DNA from 2 places in the uncultured Chitinibacter sp. genome. Region 2 is predicted to be linked to the other one. Evidence: predicted binding sites of a transcription regulator. Region 2 holds the regulator's gene; the other holds the start of a gene.
The links. Region 2 encodes FliA, which starts transcription of late flagellar genes. Its sites were predicted from a motif close to GCTAAAGNTNNNNNNNNNNCNGCCGATAAT; they were not measured.
Positions count from the first base shown of each region.

Region 1: flgM (flagellar biosynthesis anti-sigma factor FlgM) is a predicted target of FliA. The motif match lies at 3,031-3,060, and genes of this name have one in related genera.

Region 1 is NZ_CAMFLP010000001.1:230,260-236,394, reverse strand. It holds gene dapA (4-hydroxy-tetrahydrodipicolinate synthase) at 20-898, opposite strand; lysine riboswitch at 985-1,184, opposite strand; gene QV747_RS01115 (type II secretion system F family protein) at 1,295-2,239, shown strand; gene QV747_RS01110 (flagella synthesis protein FlgN) at 2,251-2,700, opposite strand; gene flgM (flagellar biosynthesis anti-sigma factor FlgM) at 2,700-2,972, opposite strand; gene fliW (flagellar assembly protein FliW) at 3,195-3,608, shown strand; gene QV747_RS01095 (acetyl-CoA carboxylase carboxyltransferase subunit alpha) at 3,747-4,715, shown strand; gene tilS (tRNA lysidine(34) synthetase TilS) at 4,684-6,129, shown strand.
Region 2 is NZ_CAMFLP010000012.1:85,028-91,162, reverse strand. It holds gene QV747_RS13455 (DNA translocase FtsK) at 105-2,510, opposite strand; gene QV747_RS13450 (1-acyl-sn-glycerol-3-phosphate acyltransferase) at 2,635-3,381, opposite strand; gene QV747_RS13445 (flagellar motor protein) at 3,529-4,272, opposite strand; gene QV747_RS13440 (RNA polymerase sigma factor FliA) at 4,273-5,013, opposite strand; gene QV747_RS13435 (ABC-type transport auxiliary lipoprotein family protein) at 5,052-5,627, opposite strand; gene QV747_RS13430 (MlaD family protein) at 5,624-6,135, opposite strand, start outside.

The DNA of each region.
Region 1 (6,135 bases), on a different contig from region 2:
AGACAGAAATAAAGACTCTTTACGTCAACTTAATAATCTCACTATCTTTTGCCAGTACCGGCTCTAGGCTCGCCAAATCTGCCGCGCACAAAGGCAGACGCAATTCATTGCTGGCAATCCGCCCTTGGCGATGCATGATCGCCTTCGCAGGGATTGGATTGGCGGCTAAGAATAGTGTTTCGGATGCAGTGCGCAGCAGATCCCCAATTGCTTCACCTGCCAAGCCCTGCTGCACCCAGTGCGCCACTTGCTGTGGCCACACATTGCTCGCCACCGACACCAGCCCGGCGGCGCCCAGTTTAGCGTGTTCGGCAAACAGCACATCGTCGCCTGAATACCAGGCAATGCTTGGGAAAGCAGTTTTAAGCTCGGCAAACCGCACGGCATTGCCGCCCGACTCTTTGACCGCCCAGCAATTAGGGTGGGTAATCAGGCCGGCAAGCGCAATATCCGACAGCGGCACACCTGCGCGCGATGGAATGTTGTAAAGCATACAGGGCTTGCTTACCGCATCCAGCAAGGCGCTAAACCAGCGGCGCTGGCCTTCGGCGCCCGGTTTGGCGTAAATGGGCGTCACCAGCAAATACGCCTGCACCGGCAGCGTTTCGCAAAAGGCCAGCCATTCGAGCTGGCTAGCCAGATCAAGCCCGCCCACCCCCACCATGATCGGCACCTGCAAATTCAAGCTACAGGCATGAGAAAGCACGGCTTTGCGCTCGGCCAAAGTCAGATTGGCACCTTCGCCGGTCGAACCCAACAGCAACACTCCGGCCCCTGCGGCTTCCTGCTCGCGCAATAAACCCGTGAGGGCATTTAAATCCAGTGAGGTATCGGCAGCAAACGGCGTAATCAGGGCGGTCCACAGCGCGGTGTGGCGCGGATCGAGAGCAGTCGTCATAGGAATCTCCAATTCAAGACACAACGATTGGAGAGAGGAAAAGTGCGGCAATGACAGATGCGCCCCTGCGCATCTAAAGGCAGATCATCACCAAGAGCACTCCAGCACCCCAATGCGCGGCAAGGCACACAGCGGGCTACTGACAGTCCAGGGGATTCAGCCCCTGCAACCAGCACCGGTGAATCGCATGTTCAACGGTACTTCGGCCTTGCACCCCCTGGTACTGCGTCGCGGAAACATGCGTTTCTCGGCAGTACGACCTGGGCAAGGCGCCTCTCTTGTCGTTCAGAACCGATATTGTCGCGGCGAGCACGGCGCTTTGTCAAACGCTGGTCATGCCAGCTATCCTAAGCCAAGCCAGTACCGGCATCTTGATGCAGATCGAAACCAGACTCTATGGCCGCCCAAATACTCCCACTAGCCCTGCGCTCCCAGCTGCTGCAGCAATTAGCGGCCGGTGAGCGGGCCGGCTTAGCCCTAAGCCAAACACTGGCCAGCCTACACCTACCCCCGCCCCAACACGCGGGGCTAGCCCAAGTGCAGCGAGCGATTGCCCGCGGGGAAACTCTGAGTCGCGCAGGCGCGCGTGCCGGCTGGTTTAGCCCACCCAGCGCCAGCCAGATTGCCGCAGGCGAAACCGCTGGCTGCTTGGCCGCCGTGCTGCAGCGGCTGGCCGCGCAGGAAAACCACTGGCTACTGTGCTGGCGCGAATGCCGCGCCCGGCTGGCGCTACCGCTGTTGTTATTTTTGCTCAGTAGTCTACTCGCCCCCTTGCCTGCGCTGGCCGCGGGCACCCTCAGTTTAGGCTCCGCCTTAATGGGTATATTGATAAAAGCATTGTTGATTGTTGCTTTGCTGTATATACCTTGGCAGGTATATACAGCCATCCGCAATGAGCAGCCACACGGGCACTGGCTACTGGCGGGGCTAATGCATATTCCAATTATCCAGCGCTATTTGTGGGATTACGTGCTGTGTCGTTGGCTCAACCATTGGGCGGGCCTCATTCATGCGGGCATCGACCCGGCCAGCGCCAGTGCCCATAGCCAGGTAAGCATGACCCTACCCCAGCTGCAGCGCGCATGCTTGCAACTGAGCCAATTGCTACAGCAAGGCATGGCGATCAGCGTGGCGCTATTGCAGCTGGGCTGGCCATGGCCTGCCAGCACCATCAGTCGCATTTCCGTTGCGGAGGCCAGCGGCACTCTGGCCGATTTGCTGCTAAATTTGGCCGCAGAAATGCAGCACCAGCAAAGCGCTCGCTTGCGCAAGCTGAGCCGCCTTATTCCGAGAGTGCTGTATGTATTGATTGGGGTAGGTATCGTGCGCGGCTTGGTGTAACGCCGCAGCGATTAAGCGCGATCCAGCGGACGGCTGGCGGCGCCCTGATTACTGAGGCGGCCATCGGCGCTATAGCCAATATCCGGGTTGCGCGCAGCCGCAAGGCTAGCCATTAGATGGCGGTTAACTTCTTCGTGACTTTGAATCAATTGGCCATTGCTGCGATTAAGCATATCGGCTTGGCGTGCTTGTAGTAGTAGCTCTTGCCACAGCGGCAAAGCCTCGCCTAAATGCGCCTCGATGGCATCGCTGCTCAGCCAGCCTTGTTGCTGGCAGTAAGCGCTGCGTGCAGCTGTGGCTTGTTCGAGGGCTTGCAAGGCGCGCAGTTTGGCTTCGATCAGTTTGGTAACGAGGTCAAACTGGCGTTGAATCAGGGCTTGTTGCTCTTGTTGCAAAATAGGCAACAGAAGCTGGACTTGGCTCAGCTCGGTGGCGAGCAAATCCGGTAGAACGTTTGACATTAGCGGGCCAGCAGCTCTTTCACGCTTGAGAGTAGGCCATCAGCAATGGCTTCAGGCTTGACCGCGAAGCGACCTTCAGCGATGGCAGCACGGATTTGCGCCACTTTATCGGCATCAAATGTGGCTTCGTTGCTGGCGACGCCAGAGAGTTTGCTATTGACACTGCTGCTCACGGCAACCGTGCTGTCGGCTTTTTCGGCCGTACTGCTGCGCACTTCCGTGGGCTTGGCGCCCAGCCCGGCCAGTGGCTTACCCGAGTTGTCGATTTTCATGATGCTTCCCCTACCGTTAGCTACGGCGGCTTGAGTCGTCGTGATTGCTATTATGCCAATAATCGGCAGCAGCAGGAATTTCTTTAGCAATTCAACTAATTATCAGCCTATTCTAATACACTTTTTGCCTGCACAAAGGCAAAAAGATAGCCAGCACCGCGCTCATCCTTTAATGTAAACCGGATTATCTCATTCCACCCCGCTCTGGAGCTTGGTAAACCGATGAACGTTTTTCAAAGCCAGTTTGGCCCGATCGAAGTTGATCCCGACACCATTATTCATTTTCCAGCCGGCCTGCCCGGGTTTGAGCATTGCCATCAATTCAAATTGCTGCACGAAGAAAAACCCAATCCCAGCGTGTATTGGCTGCAATCGCTTGATGACGCTGAAGTCGCTTTCTCGATTGTGGGCGCCGAGCGCTTAGGTTTTAACTATGTGCTCAAGCTCAGCGACGAAGAATGCGCCCAAATCGAACTCACCGATGCCAGCGATGCCATGCTGTTTTTGATTCTTTCGCGCCCGGATGGTGAACCGATTCGCGCCAATACCCTCGCCCCGCTGGTGATCAATCTAAAGGCTCGCAAAGGCTTGCAAAAGCTGGATGTGAAAGCCGATATCGTCTTTAGCAACACCTGATTTGCCGCACCGCAACAGCTAAAACCCAGCCTGTCAGCTTGGTCACAGTGAGCTGTTGCTGTATGATTGCGCGAAATTTTAAGGCGGGATCGTGCCCGCCTGTCTGCGCTATCCGTGGCGCTTCTGGAGTTTTACAGCATGAAAACCACCTTCCTTGACTTCGAGCAATCGGTTGCCGAGCTTGAAAACAAGATCGAAGAGCTGCGCTACGTGCAGGACGATTCGGCCGTTGATATTTCGGTAGAAATCTCGCACCTGGAAAAGAAAAGCCAGGAATTAACCAAGAACATCTACGCCAAGCTCACGCCATGGCAGATTTCGCAGGTTTCCCGTCATCCGCAACGGCCTTACACCTACGATTACATCGCAGGTCTGTTTACCGACTTTCAGGAATTGCACGGCGATCGCGCCTTTGCCGATGATCTGGCGATTGTGGGCGGCTTGGCTCGCTTTAATGGTCAGAGCGTGATGGTGATTGGCCATCAGAAAGGCCGCGACACCAAAGAAAAAATCGCCCGCAATTTCGGCATGCCTCGTCCGGAAGGCTATCGTAAAGCCTTGCGCCTGATGAAACTGGCCGAAAAATTCAATATTCCCGTCATAACCTTTGTCGACACCCCGGGTGCCTACCCTGGGATTGGCGCGGAAGAGCGTGGGCAATCGGAAGCGATTGGCCGCAATCTGTATGAGATGGCCAAACTGCGCGTGCCGGTGATTTGCACGGTGATTGGCGAGGGTGGCTCCGGCGGCGCCTTGGCGATTGCCGTGGGTGACGTGGTACAGATGCTGCAATACTCAACCTACTCGGTGATTTCACCCGAAGGCTGCGCAACGATCTTGTGGAAAACCGCCGAGCGTGCCGCCGATGCGGCCGAAGCACTGGGCATTACCGCCAGCCGCCTCAAAACCTTGGGGCTGATCGATAAAGTGGTCACCGAGCCAGTGGGTGGCGCACATCGCAATCCGCAAGAAATGATGGCGACCTTGAAAAAATCGATTGCGGATTCGCTCAAAACCCTGAAAGCAAAAAGCGTCGACGAGCTCTTGGATGCCCGCTTCGATCGCCTGATGGAATATGGTAAGTTTAAAGAAGAAGCCAGCGCCTGAGTGGACGCAGGCCAAGGCCTTCATCGCCGAGTTTTGTGAGCGTTCGCGCGCGCAAACTGAAACCAACAACGGGAGCTACGGCTCCCGTTGTGCCTTCCCGCGCCTGTGTGTGGGCTTTTCGGGCGGGCTCGATTCCACCGTGTTGCTGCACTGGCTGGCCGGCCTACAAGCCGAGCTAGGCTTTACGCTCAGCGCCGTGCATGTGCATCATGGCCTCTCGCCCAATGCCGAGCACTGGGCAATGCACGCCCAGCAGGTGGCCAGCGCCCTGCAAATCGAGTGTGCGGTCGTGCAGGTGAATGTCGCGCGCGATAACGGGCTAGGCCTGGAAGGAAGCGCCCGCCAGCAGCGTTATCAGGTGTACGCGCAGCAAGCCTGCGAAGCCGTTGTGCTGGCCCATCACCTGAACGATCAGGCTGAAACCTTGCTGCTGAATCTGCTGCGCGGCGCTGGCCCGGCGGGCCTGGCTGCCATGCCGCGTGAACGGGCTCTGCAAGCCCCGCAGCATGGCCAAACCACGACAGCCCTATTGCGCCCCTTCTTAGGCATCAGCCGGGCAGAACTGGAAAACTACGCACAGGCGCAGCAACTGAGCTGGATTAACGACGAAAGCAATGCCGACCCAAGCTTTAAGCGCAACCACATTCGCCAAACGCTGATCCCGACCATTGAGGGTATCACGCCACAAGCCTTAACCTTATTGGCACGCAGCGCTATACATCAAGCACAAGCCCACGAATTGCAGCAGGAAATCGCGCAGCAAGATCTCGCCCATTGCCTTGATGAAAGCGCCGCGCCGCTGGGCGCGCTTAATCTGGCGCAATGGCAAACACTGAGCACCGTGCGCCAGCACAATGCCCTGCGCCACTGGCTGGCCCGCGCCGGCATGGTGCTGGAATTACGGGCATTTAATGAATTACTGCGCACAGCGCTCCAAGCCGAGGCCGACACCCATCCGGCGCTGGTCTGGCGCGGCGCGGCCGTGCGCCGCTATCGTGGGCAGCTGTATCTGTGTAGCGCGCGAGATCACGCCGGACCAACACTGCAATTTGACCGCCCGCCGCAAGCCGGTGAGCGCATTGATCTGCCCGGTTGGCAAGGCGCACTGTCTTGGCAAGCCGCGCAAGGCGCGGGGCTCAAGCCCGCTTTGCTGGCTCAAGGCTGGGCCGTGCGTGGCCGGCACGGTGGCGAAACGCTCAAGCTCGGGCCTCAGCGCCCCACGCGATCACTCAAAGCCCATTGCCAAACGCTGGGCATTGCGCCATGGTTACGCGAAACGACCCCGCTAATCACCATTGCAGAAGAGCTGGTGGCCATGCCCGGCGTCGGGTGTGCGGCCGCCTGGCAAGTGGCGGCCGATGAAATCGGTCTGCTGCCTATCTGGCAGCCCTACCCCGCCCATGTATCAGCCTAAAACCTA
Region 2 (6,135 bases):
GGGGTCGTGTGGTACAGCTGGCCGTTTTGCCCATCCCGAAAGGTGTAGCCGCCTGTCATTGGAGGGCTGACAAATCAAGGAAGATCAGTCTTTTCAATGATTTGTTATTCACTGGCTGGCGCCAGTACAGTCCGGTTGCCGTTACTTTCCATCGCGCTAACCAGGCCGGCGCTTTCCATCTGTTCGATCAGACGCGCGGCGCGATTATACCCGATTCTGAGTTGTCTTTGCACCAAGGAAATCGACGCACGGCGACTTTTCAGCACAAAGGCGACGGCTTCGTCATACAGCGGATCGCTCTCATCGCCAGCACTGCCGCCGTCGGTCGCCCACGGCGCATTGCCCGCGGCTTCAGCCTCAAAACCGCCATTCAAAATGCCTTCGATATAGTCAGGCTCGCCCAGCGCTTTGAGGGCATCCACCACGCGATGCACTTCATCATCGGCCACAAAGGCGCCATGTACCCGCAAGGGGTAACCGCTACCCGGTGGCAGAAACAGCATATCCCCTTGCCCCAGCAGCGCCTCGGCGCCCATCTGGTCGAGAATCGTACGGCTGTCGACTTTACTCGAGACCTGAAACGCCAGTCGGGTCGGGATATTGGCCTTGATCAGGCCGGTAATCACATCCACCGACGGGCGCTGGGTGGCCAAGATCAGGTGAATACCGGCGGCGCGGGCTTTTTGCGCCAGCCGCGCGATCAGTTCTTCGATTTTCTTGCCCGCTACCATCATCAAGTCGGCGAATTCATCAACCACCACCACGATAAAGGGCAGGTGCTCCAGCGGCTCGGGATTATCTGGCGTAAGCGTGAACGGATTGGTGAGTTTCTGGCCGGCCTTGGCGGCGTCGCGCACTTTCTGGTTGTAACCGGAAATATTGCGCACGCCCAGCGCGCTCATCAGCCGGTAGCGTTTTTCCATCTCGGCCACGCACCAATTCAAAGCGTTGGCCGCCAACTTCATATCGGTCACTACCGGCGCCAGTAAATGCGGAATGCCGTCGTAAATCGACAGCTCCAGCATTTTCGGGTCGATCATGATAAAGCGCACATCTTCGGGCGTGGCTTTGTACACCAGCGACAGAATCATCGCATTCACGCCCACCGATTTACCCGAACCAGTGGTACCGGCCACCAGCATATGCGGGGCTTTGGCCAGATCCGTAACAATCGGTTTGCCGGTGATGTCTTTACCCAGTACCAAAGTCAATTTGCTATTGGAGGCCTGATAAGGCTCGCTGGACATTATTTCGGCTAGCCGGATCATTTGCCGGGTCGGGTTGGGTAATTCCAGGCCCATATAGGTTTTGCCCGGAATGGTCTCTACCACGCGGATCGACACCAACCCCAATGCACGGGCTAGGTCTTTCATCAGATTCACAATCTGCGCGCCTTTCACCCCCACTGCCGGCTCGATTTCATAGCGGGTAATCACCGGGCCCGGGTAGGCCGCGACGACTTTGACTTCGACATTGAAGTCCGCCAGCTTGCGCTCGATCAGCTGGGAGGTGAATTCCAGCGTTTCCTTGCTAATGGTTTCCTGTGCTTGGGGCGCTGGGGTGAGTAGGCTTAAAGCGGGTAAATCACCTTCGCTGACGATGGGTTGCACGACTTTGCGTGGGGCGGGTGGTGGCGGTGGAGGCAGCTCATCTTCAGCAAAGAGCATTGGCTGCGCCGCCTGCCGGGCTTGTTCGGCCTGCAGTTTTTCCTGTTCTTTCTTTTCGCGTTCGAGTTTTTTCGCCACCGGCACCTCGGCCGGGGCTTGGGCAATAATCAGCGGGGCTTTGTCATCTTGTTTCTTTTTCGCGGCTTGTACTTGCTCTTCACGGGCGCGCTTGGTCATGCGACCGATCCGGCGGTCGTGGGCGGCCTGGATGCCATCGGCCACTTTCAGCGCAGCCCATTCGATGGCTGCACCGAGGTTTTCCATGAGATTGAGCCATGAGAGCCCGGTAAACAGCGATACGCCCAGCCCGAAGCTGGCGAACAGCAGCATGGTGGCGCCACTAAAGCCAAAATTCGCCATTAGCCAGCCGCCCAAGCTAAGCCCCAGAATACCGCCCGGCTTGTGCGGTAGCTCCAGTGTGAGGCTATGCAGGCGCAGCGCTTCCAGACTGCTGCTGGAGAGCAGAATAAACACAAAGCCAATGCAGGCCAGCAAGACCACAGGGCGCGATGACTCGGTGACTCGGTCAATCCGCCGGTAGCCCCATAAGATCGCCGCCACCAGAAAGAGCGTCCACCACCAGGCTGAGACGCCAAAGGTATAGAGCAACACATCGGCCAGCCAGGCGCCAAACGCGCCGCCGCGATTGTGGATCATGGCCTCCGTTGCGCTGTGTGACCAGCCCGGATCCGAGCGGTGGTAGCTGGTGAGGGCGAGCAAGACAAAGCCCAGCAGTACCACCAGCAGCAGCCACCAAGACTCGCGCAGTAAATTGGCCACGGGCGCAGGCAGGGCCGGCCGGGTCGAGACATTGGGGACGTTTTTCTTGCGAAACAGGGGCATGGTGTGGGGCTGATGGACAAACGCTTTCGCGATTATAACGGCTGGGCTGCGCACTGCAGCAGAAAAGCGACTAATGCGGCATATTTATCTGTCGTGGGCGTGTCAGCTGCGGCGGCGAGGGGCTTTATTGCAAAAAACGCGCTTGCCAGGCTTGGTATTGCGCGTAAACCTGCGCATTGAGCTGCTCTTTATCCGGCTGGCTGGCCGGATCGATCGGGGGGAACACATGATAATGCACCACCCGGTTGCGACTAGTGCTAATGCGCCAGATTTTTTGCAGCAGGGTTTCGCCCGGCCCCCATTCAAAATCGGCCTGCGCCTCGTGATGCAAAAATACGGGTAGCAGCGGCACGCCAGTGGCTTGTGCGGTGACAAACGCGCCGTGTAGAAAGCGCGGCGCCAGCCAGCGGCCTTTGCAGCCGCCTTCTGGGTAGAGCGCAATATTGTGTCCAGCTTGCACCGCAGCGATCAGTGCCTGCTGTGCCGCTTGGCGCGAAGCTTTGCTTTCCCGCTCCACAAACAACGTGCCGGCCGCGGCGGCAATTCGTCCGACTAGCCACCAATCGCGCACCTCGTGTTTGGCCAAGCTGCGCACTGGAAACAGTGCCGGAATTCCGACGTCTTCCAATGCGGAGGGGTGATTGGCGATCAGGATAAATTGCGCCGGCAGTGGCCCGGGGTAGTGCTGATGCAAACGTAATTGCACCCCCAGCGCGCGCACAAAACAGCGACACCAGCGATGAAATAGTGCGGGGTATAGGTGGCTAAGCCAGCGCTGGGGCAGCATTGCGAGCAATACCATCAGCAGGGTAAAGAATAGTAGATCAAGCCAGCCGAGTAAGCGCCAGCTGAGGAGCAGCAAAGTCTGCATGGCTTGCCCCGAGATGGGTGGGATAAGCTGACTATAGCGGCTGGCAGGCCGCTTTGCCGCGAGGCAGTGGGGATGGGGAGGATCGGTTGGGGTATTGCGCTAAAAGTCTTGATAGATAATGCTTTTAGATCAATACCTGCCCGGGTATTAGTGGTGCAGGAAACCTGCCAGCTTGTTTTCGAGCAGGCGCGGATTTTCGCCATTGGCGATGGTTACCAGCCCCTCGGCCACCATTTCACGTCGGCGCACTTCCAGCATCACATAATGCTTGAGCTTATTGGCGATCGGTAGCAGCAATAAGTTGGCCGCACCCACGCCGTAGATGGTGGCCACAAAAGCCACGGCAATCCCGGCGCCCAGTTTGGATGGGTCGGTGAGGTTTTCCATCACATGAATCAGCCCCAATACCGCGCCCAAAATCCCGAAGGTGGGGCTGTAGCCGCCGGCAGACTCCCAGATTTTGATCGCGGCGCGGGCTTGGTCTTCGTAGGCATCGATATCCAGCTCCAGCGCGCGGCGCACGGTATCGGGCTCGGCGCCATCCACCACCATGGTGAGGCCGCGTTTCACAAACGGATCTTTTTCGCTATTGACGTAGGCTTCTAGCGCGAGCAAACCACCCCGGCGAGCCTGCTGGCCCCAATTCATCAGGGTGGCGAGGATTTTGCGAAAATCCATATTCGGGGGGATAAAAATCCAGCGCAGCATTTTGATGCCGGCGACGAAATGGCGCATTTCGGTTTGCAGCATCACCGCCCCGGTGGTGCCACCGATCACGATCAGAAAGGCGGTAAATTGCACCAGCGAGCCAATGTGCCCGCCTTCCAGCCAGTGGCCAAGCACAATGGCCGTCAGGCCGAGGATGATGCCAAATACACTGATTTTATCCATTTAACTCAGCCAGTCTTTGAGTTTGCTGCGCAAACGGGCCACCGCTTGCGCATGCAGTTGGCACACCCTTGATTCGGAAACGCCCAGTACGGCGCCGATTTCTTTCAGATTCAGCTCTTCGTCGTAATACAGCGCCATCAGCAGTTTTTCGCGCTCGGGCAAAAGGCCAATGGCTTCGATCAACTGACCGCGAAAACGGCCGTCGCTCAGAATATCGATGGGGTTGGCTTTGTGATCGGCAGCATACTGATCGAGCTGATCATTATCGCCATCTTCTTCGAAATCTTCGTAATGCACCAGCTGATGGCCACGGGCTTCGCCCAGCATGGCTTGATAATCGGCCAGCTCAATGCCCAGCTGGCGTGCCACTTCGCCCTCGGTGGGCGCGCGGCCTTGCTGTTGTTCCAGCGCGACAATCGCTTTTTCGATCTCGCGCATGTTTTTGCGCGCTTGCCGCGGGAGCCAGTCGGCGTTGCGCAGCTCATCGAGCATGGCGCCCCGAATGCGCTGGCTGGCAAAGGTTTCAAACAGCACGCCGGCTTCCGGATCAAAATTGCGCGCCGCTTCCATCAGCCCCATCAGGCCAACTTGAATCAAATCATCTACTTCCACGCTAGCCGGCAGCTTGCTCATCATGTGATAGGCAATTTTGCGCACCAAGGGCGCGTGCTGCTGCACGCGATCTTCTTCGCTGCTGCTTTGGGTGCTGCGATAAAGGGAGAGGGCGCGGTGAGCTGACATAAGACGGGTGAATTCAAATCGGCTTTTAGTGTAGCTGACTAATCCGCTTTTGACGAAGTCAGTTGTTGCTCTAATTGCGTCAGTGCGCGGCTCAGCGCCCGCTGCAGACCGGCGGCGGCGGCCTCAGGCTCGGCGCTGGCCAGTGCTTCACGGATCGCCAGCGGGTAGCTAAAGCTTTGCGTGCCGCGATGCAGCTGCAATTGCAGCTCCAGCACCGCAGCGGGCTGGGCCGGATCGCTCACATCGATATACAGCGCGAGTAATTCACCCTCCAACAGCCAGCTGCTGGCAGCGCTGCCGGCGCTGGGCAGTACTTGGGCAAATAAACCGCTGCTGCGCAGCCATTGGCGCAGATTTTGGCTCAGTTGTACTGGCGGTGGGGCAAGAAAACCATGGTAGGGGTCGGCCACAAAGCGCTGCGCTGTTTCGCGATAAACCAGTGCGCTATCGCGAAAAGGCGGCGCCGCGCGCAGCTCTTGCACTTGCAGCGCGCCAAAACGGACGCTTTGGGCGCTGCCCGTGCGACTGGCTTGCAGCAGAAAATCCTGCCGCGCTGGTGGGGTAGAGCTGCAGGCGGTGCAGCACAGCAGCAACAAACAAAGCAGTTTTTTCATGGCTTAGGCGGCGTGTAACGCGGTGGATATTGATCAAACAGTAGCGAGCTGGGGCGTTGTTTGGCCTGTTCGCTCAGGGCTTTCAGATTGCTACTGGTGGCATTGAGATTATCGATGATTTGCTGCACATCACCTTCGCGCTGGCCGCTTAGGCGATCTAGCCTAGCGGTAATGGAATCAAGCCGCGCCACGGTTTGGCTTAGCTCCGGCCCCGATAGCAGGCGATCTGCCGATTGGGCGGCACTGGCCAGATGTCGCGCGGCCTGTTGCAAAGACGGATCCGCCAGCATCGTGCCCAACTGCTGATTGCTGGTGCGCACTTCCTGAATCAGGGCAGAGCTTTCACTGGCAATTTGCGCCAGGGGCAGGCCATTGACGGTGCGCAAGAGCTGGGTGCTTTGCCGGCTGAGATTAGCGGTATCGAGCTGATCGAGTTTGGTGTTGAGGGTGCGTAAGGTCTGGTTAAAGAGCCCGATGGATTCATTCAGATCCAGTCGCTGCATTTTGG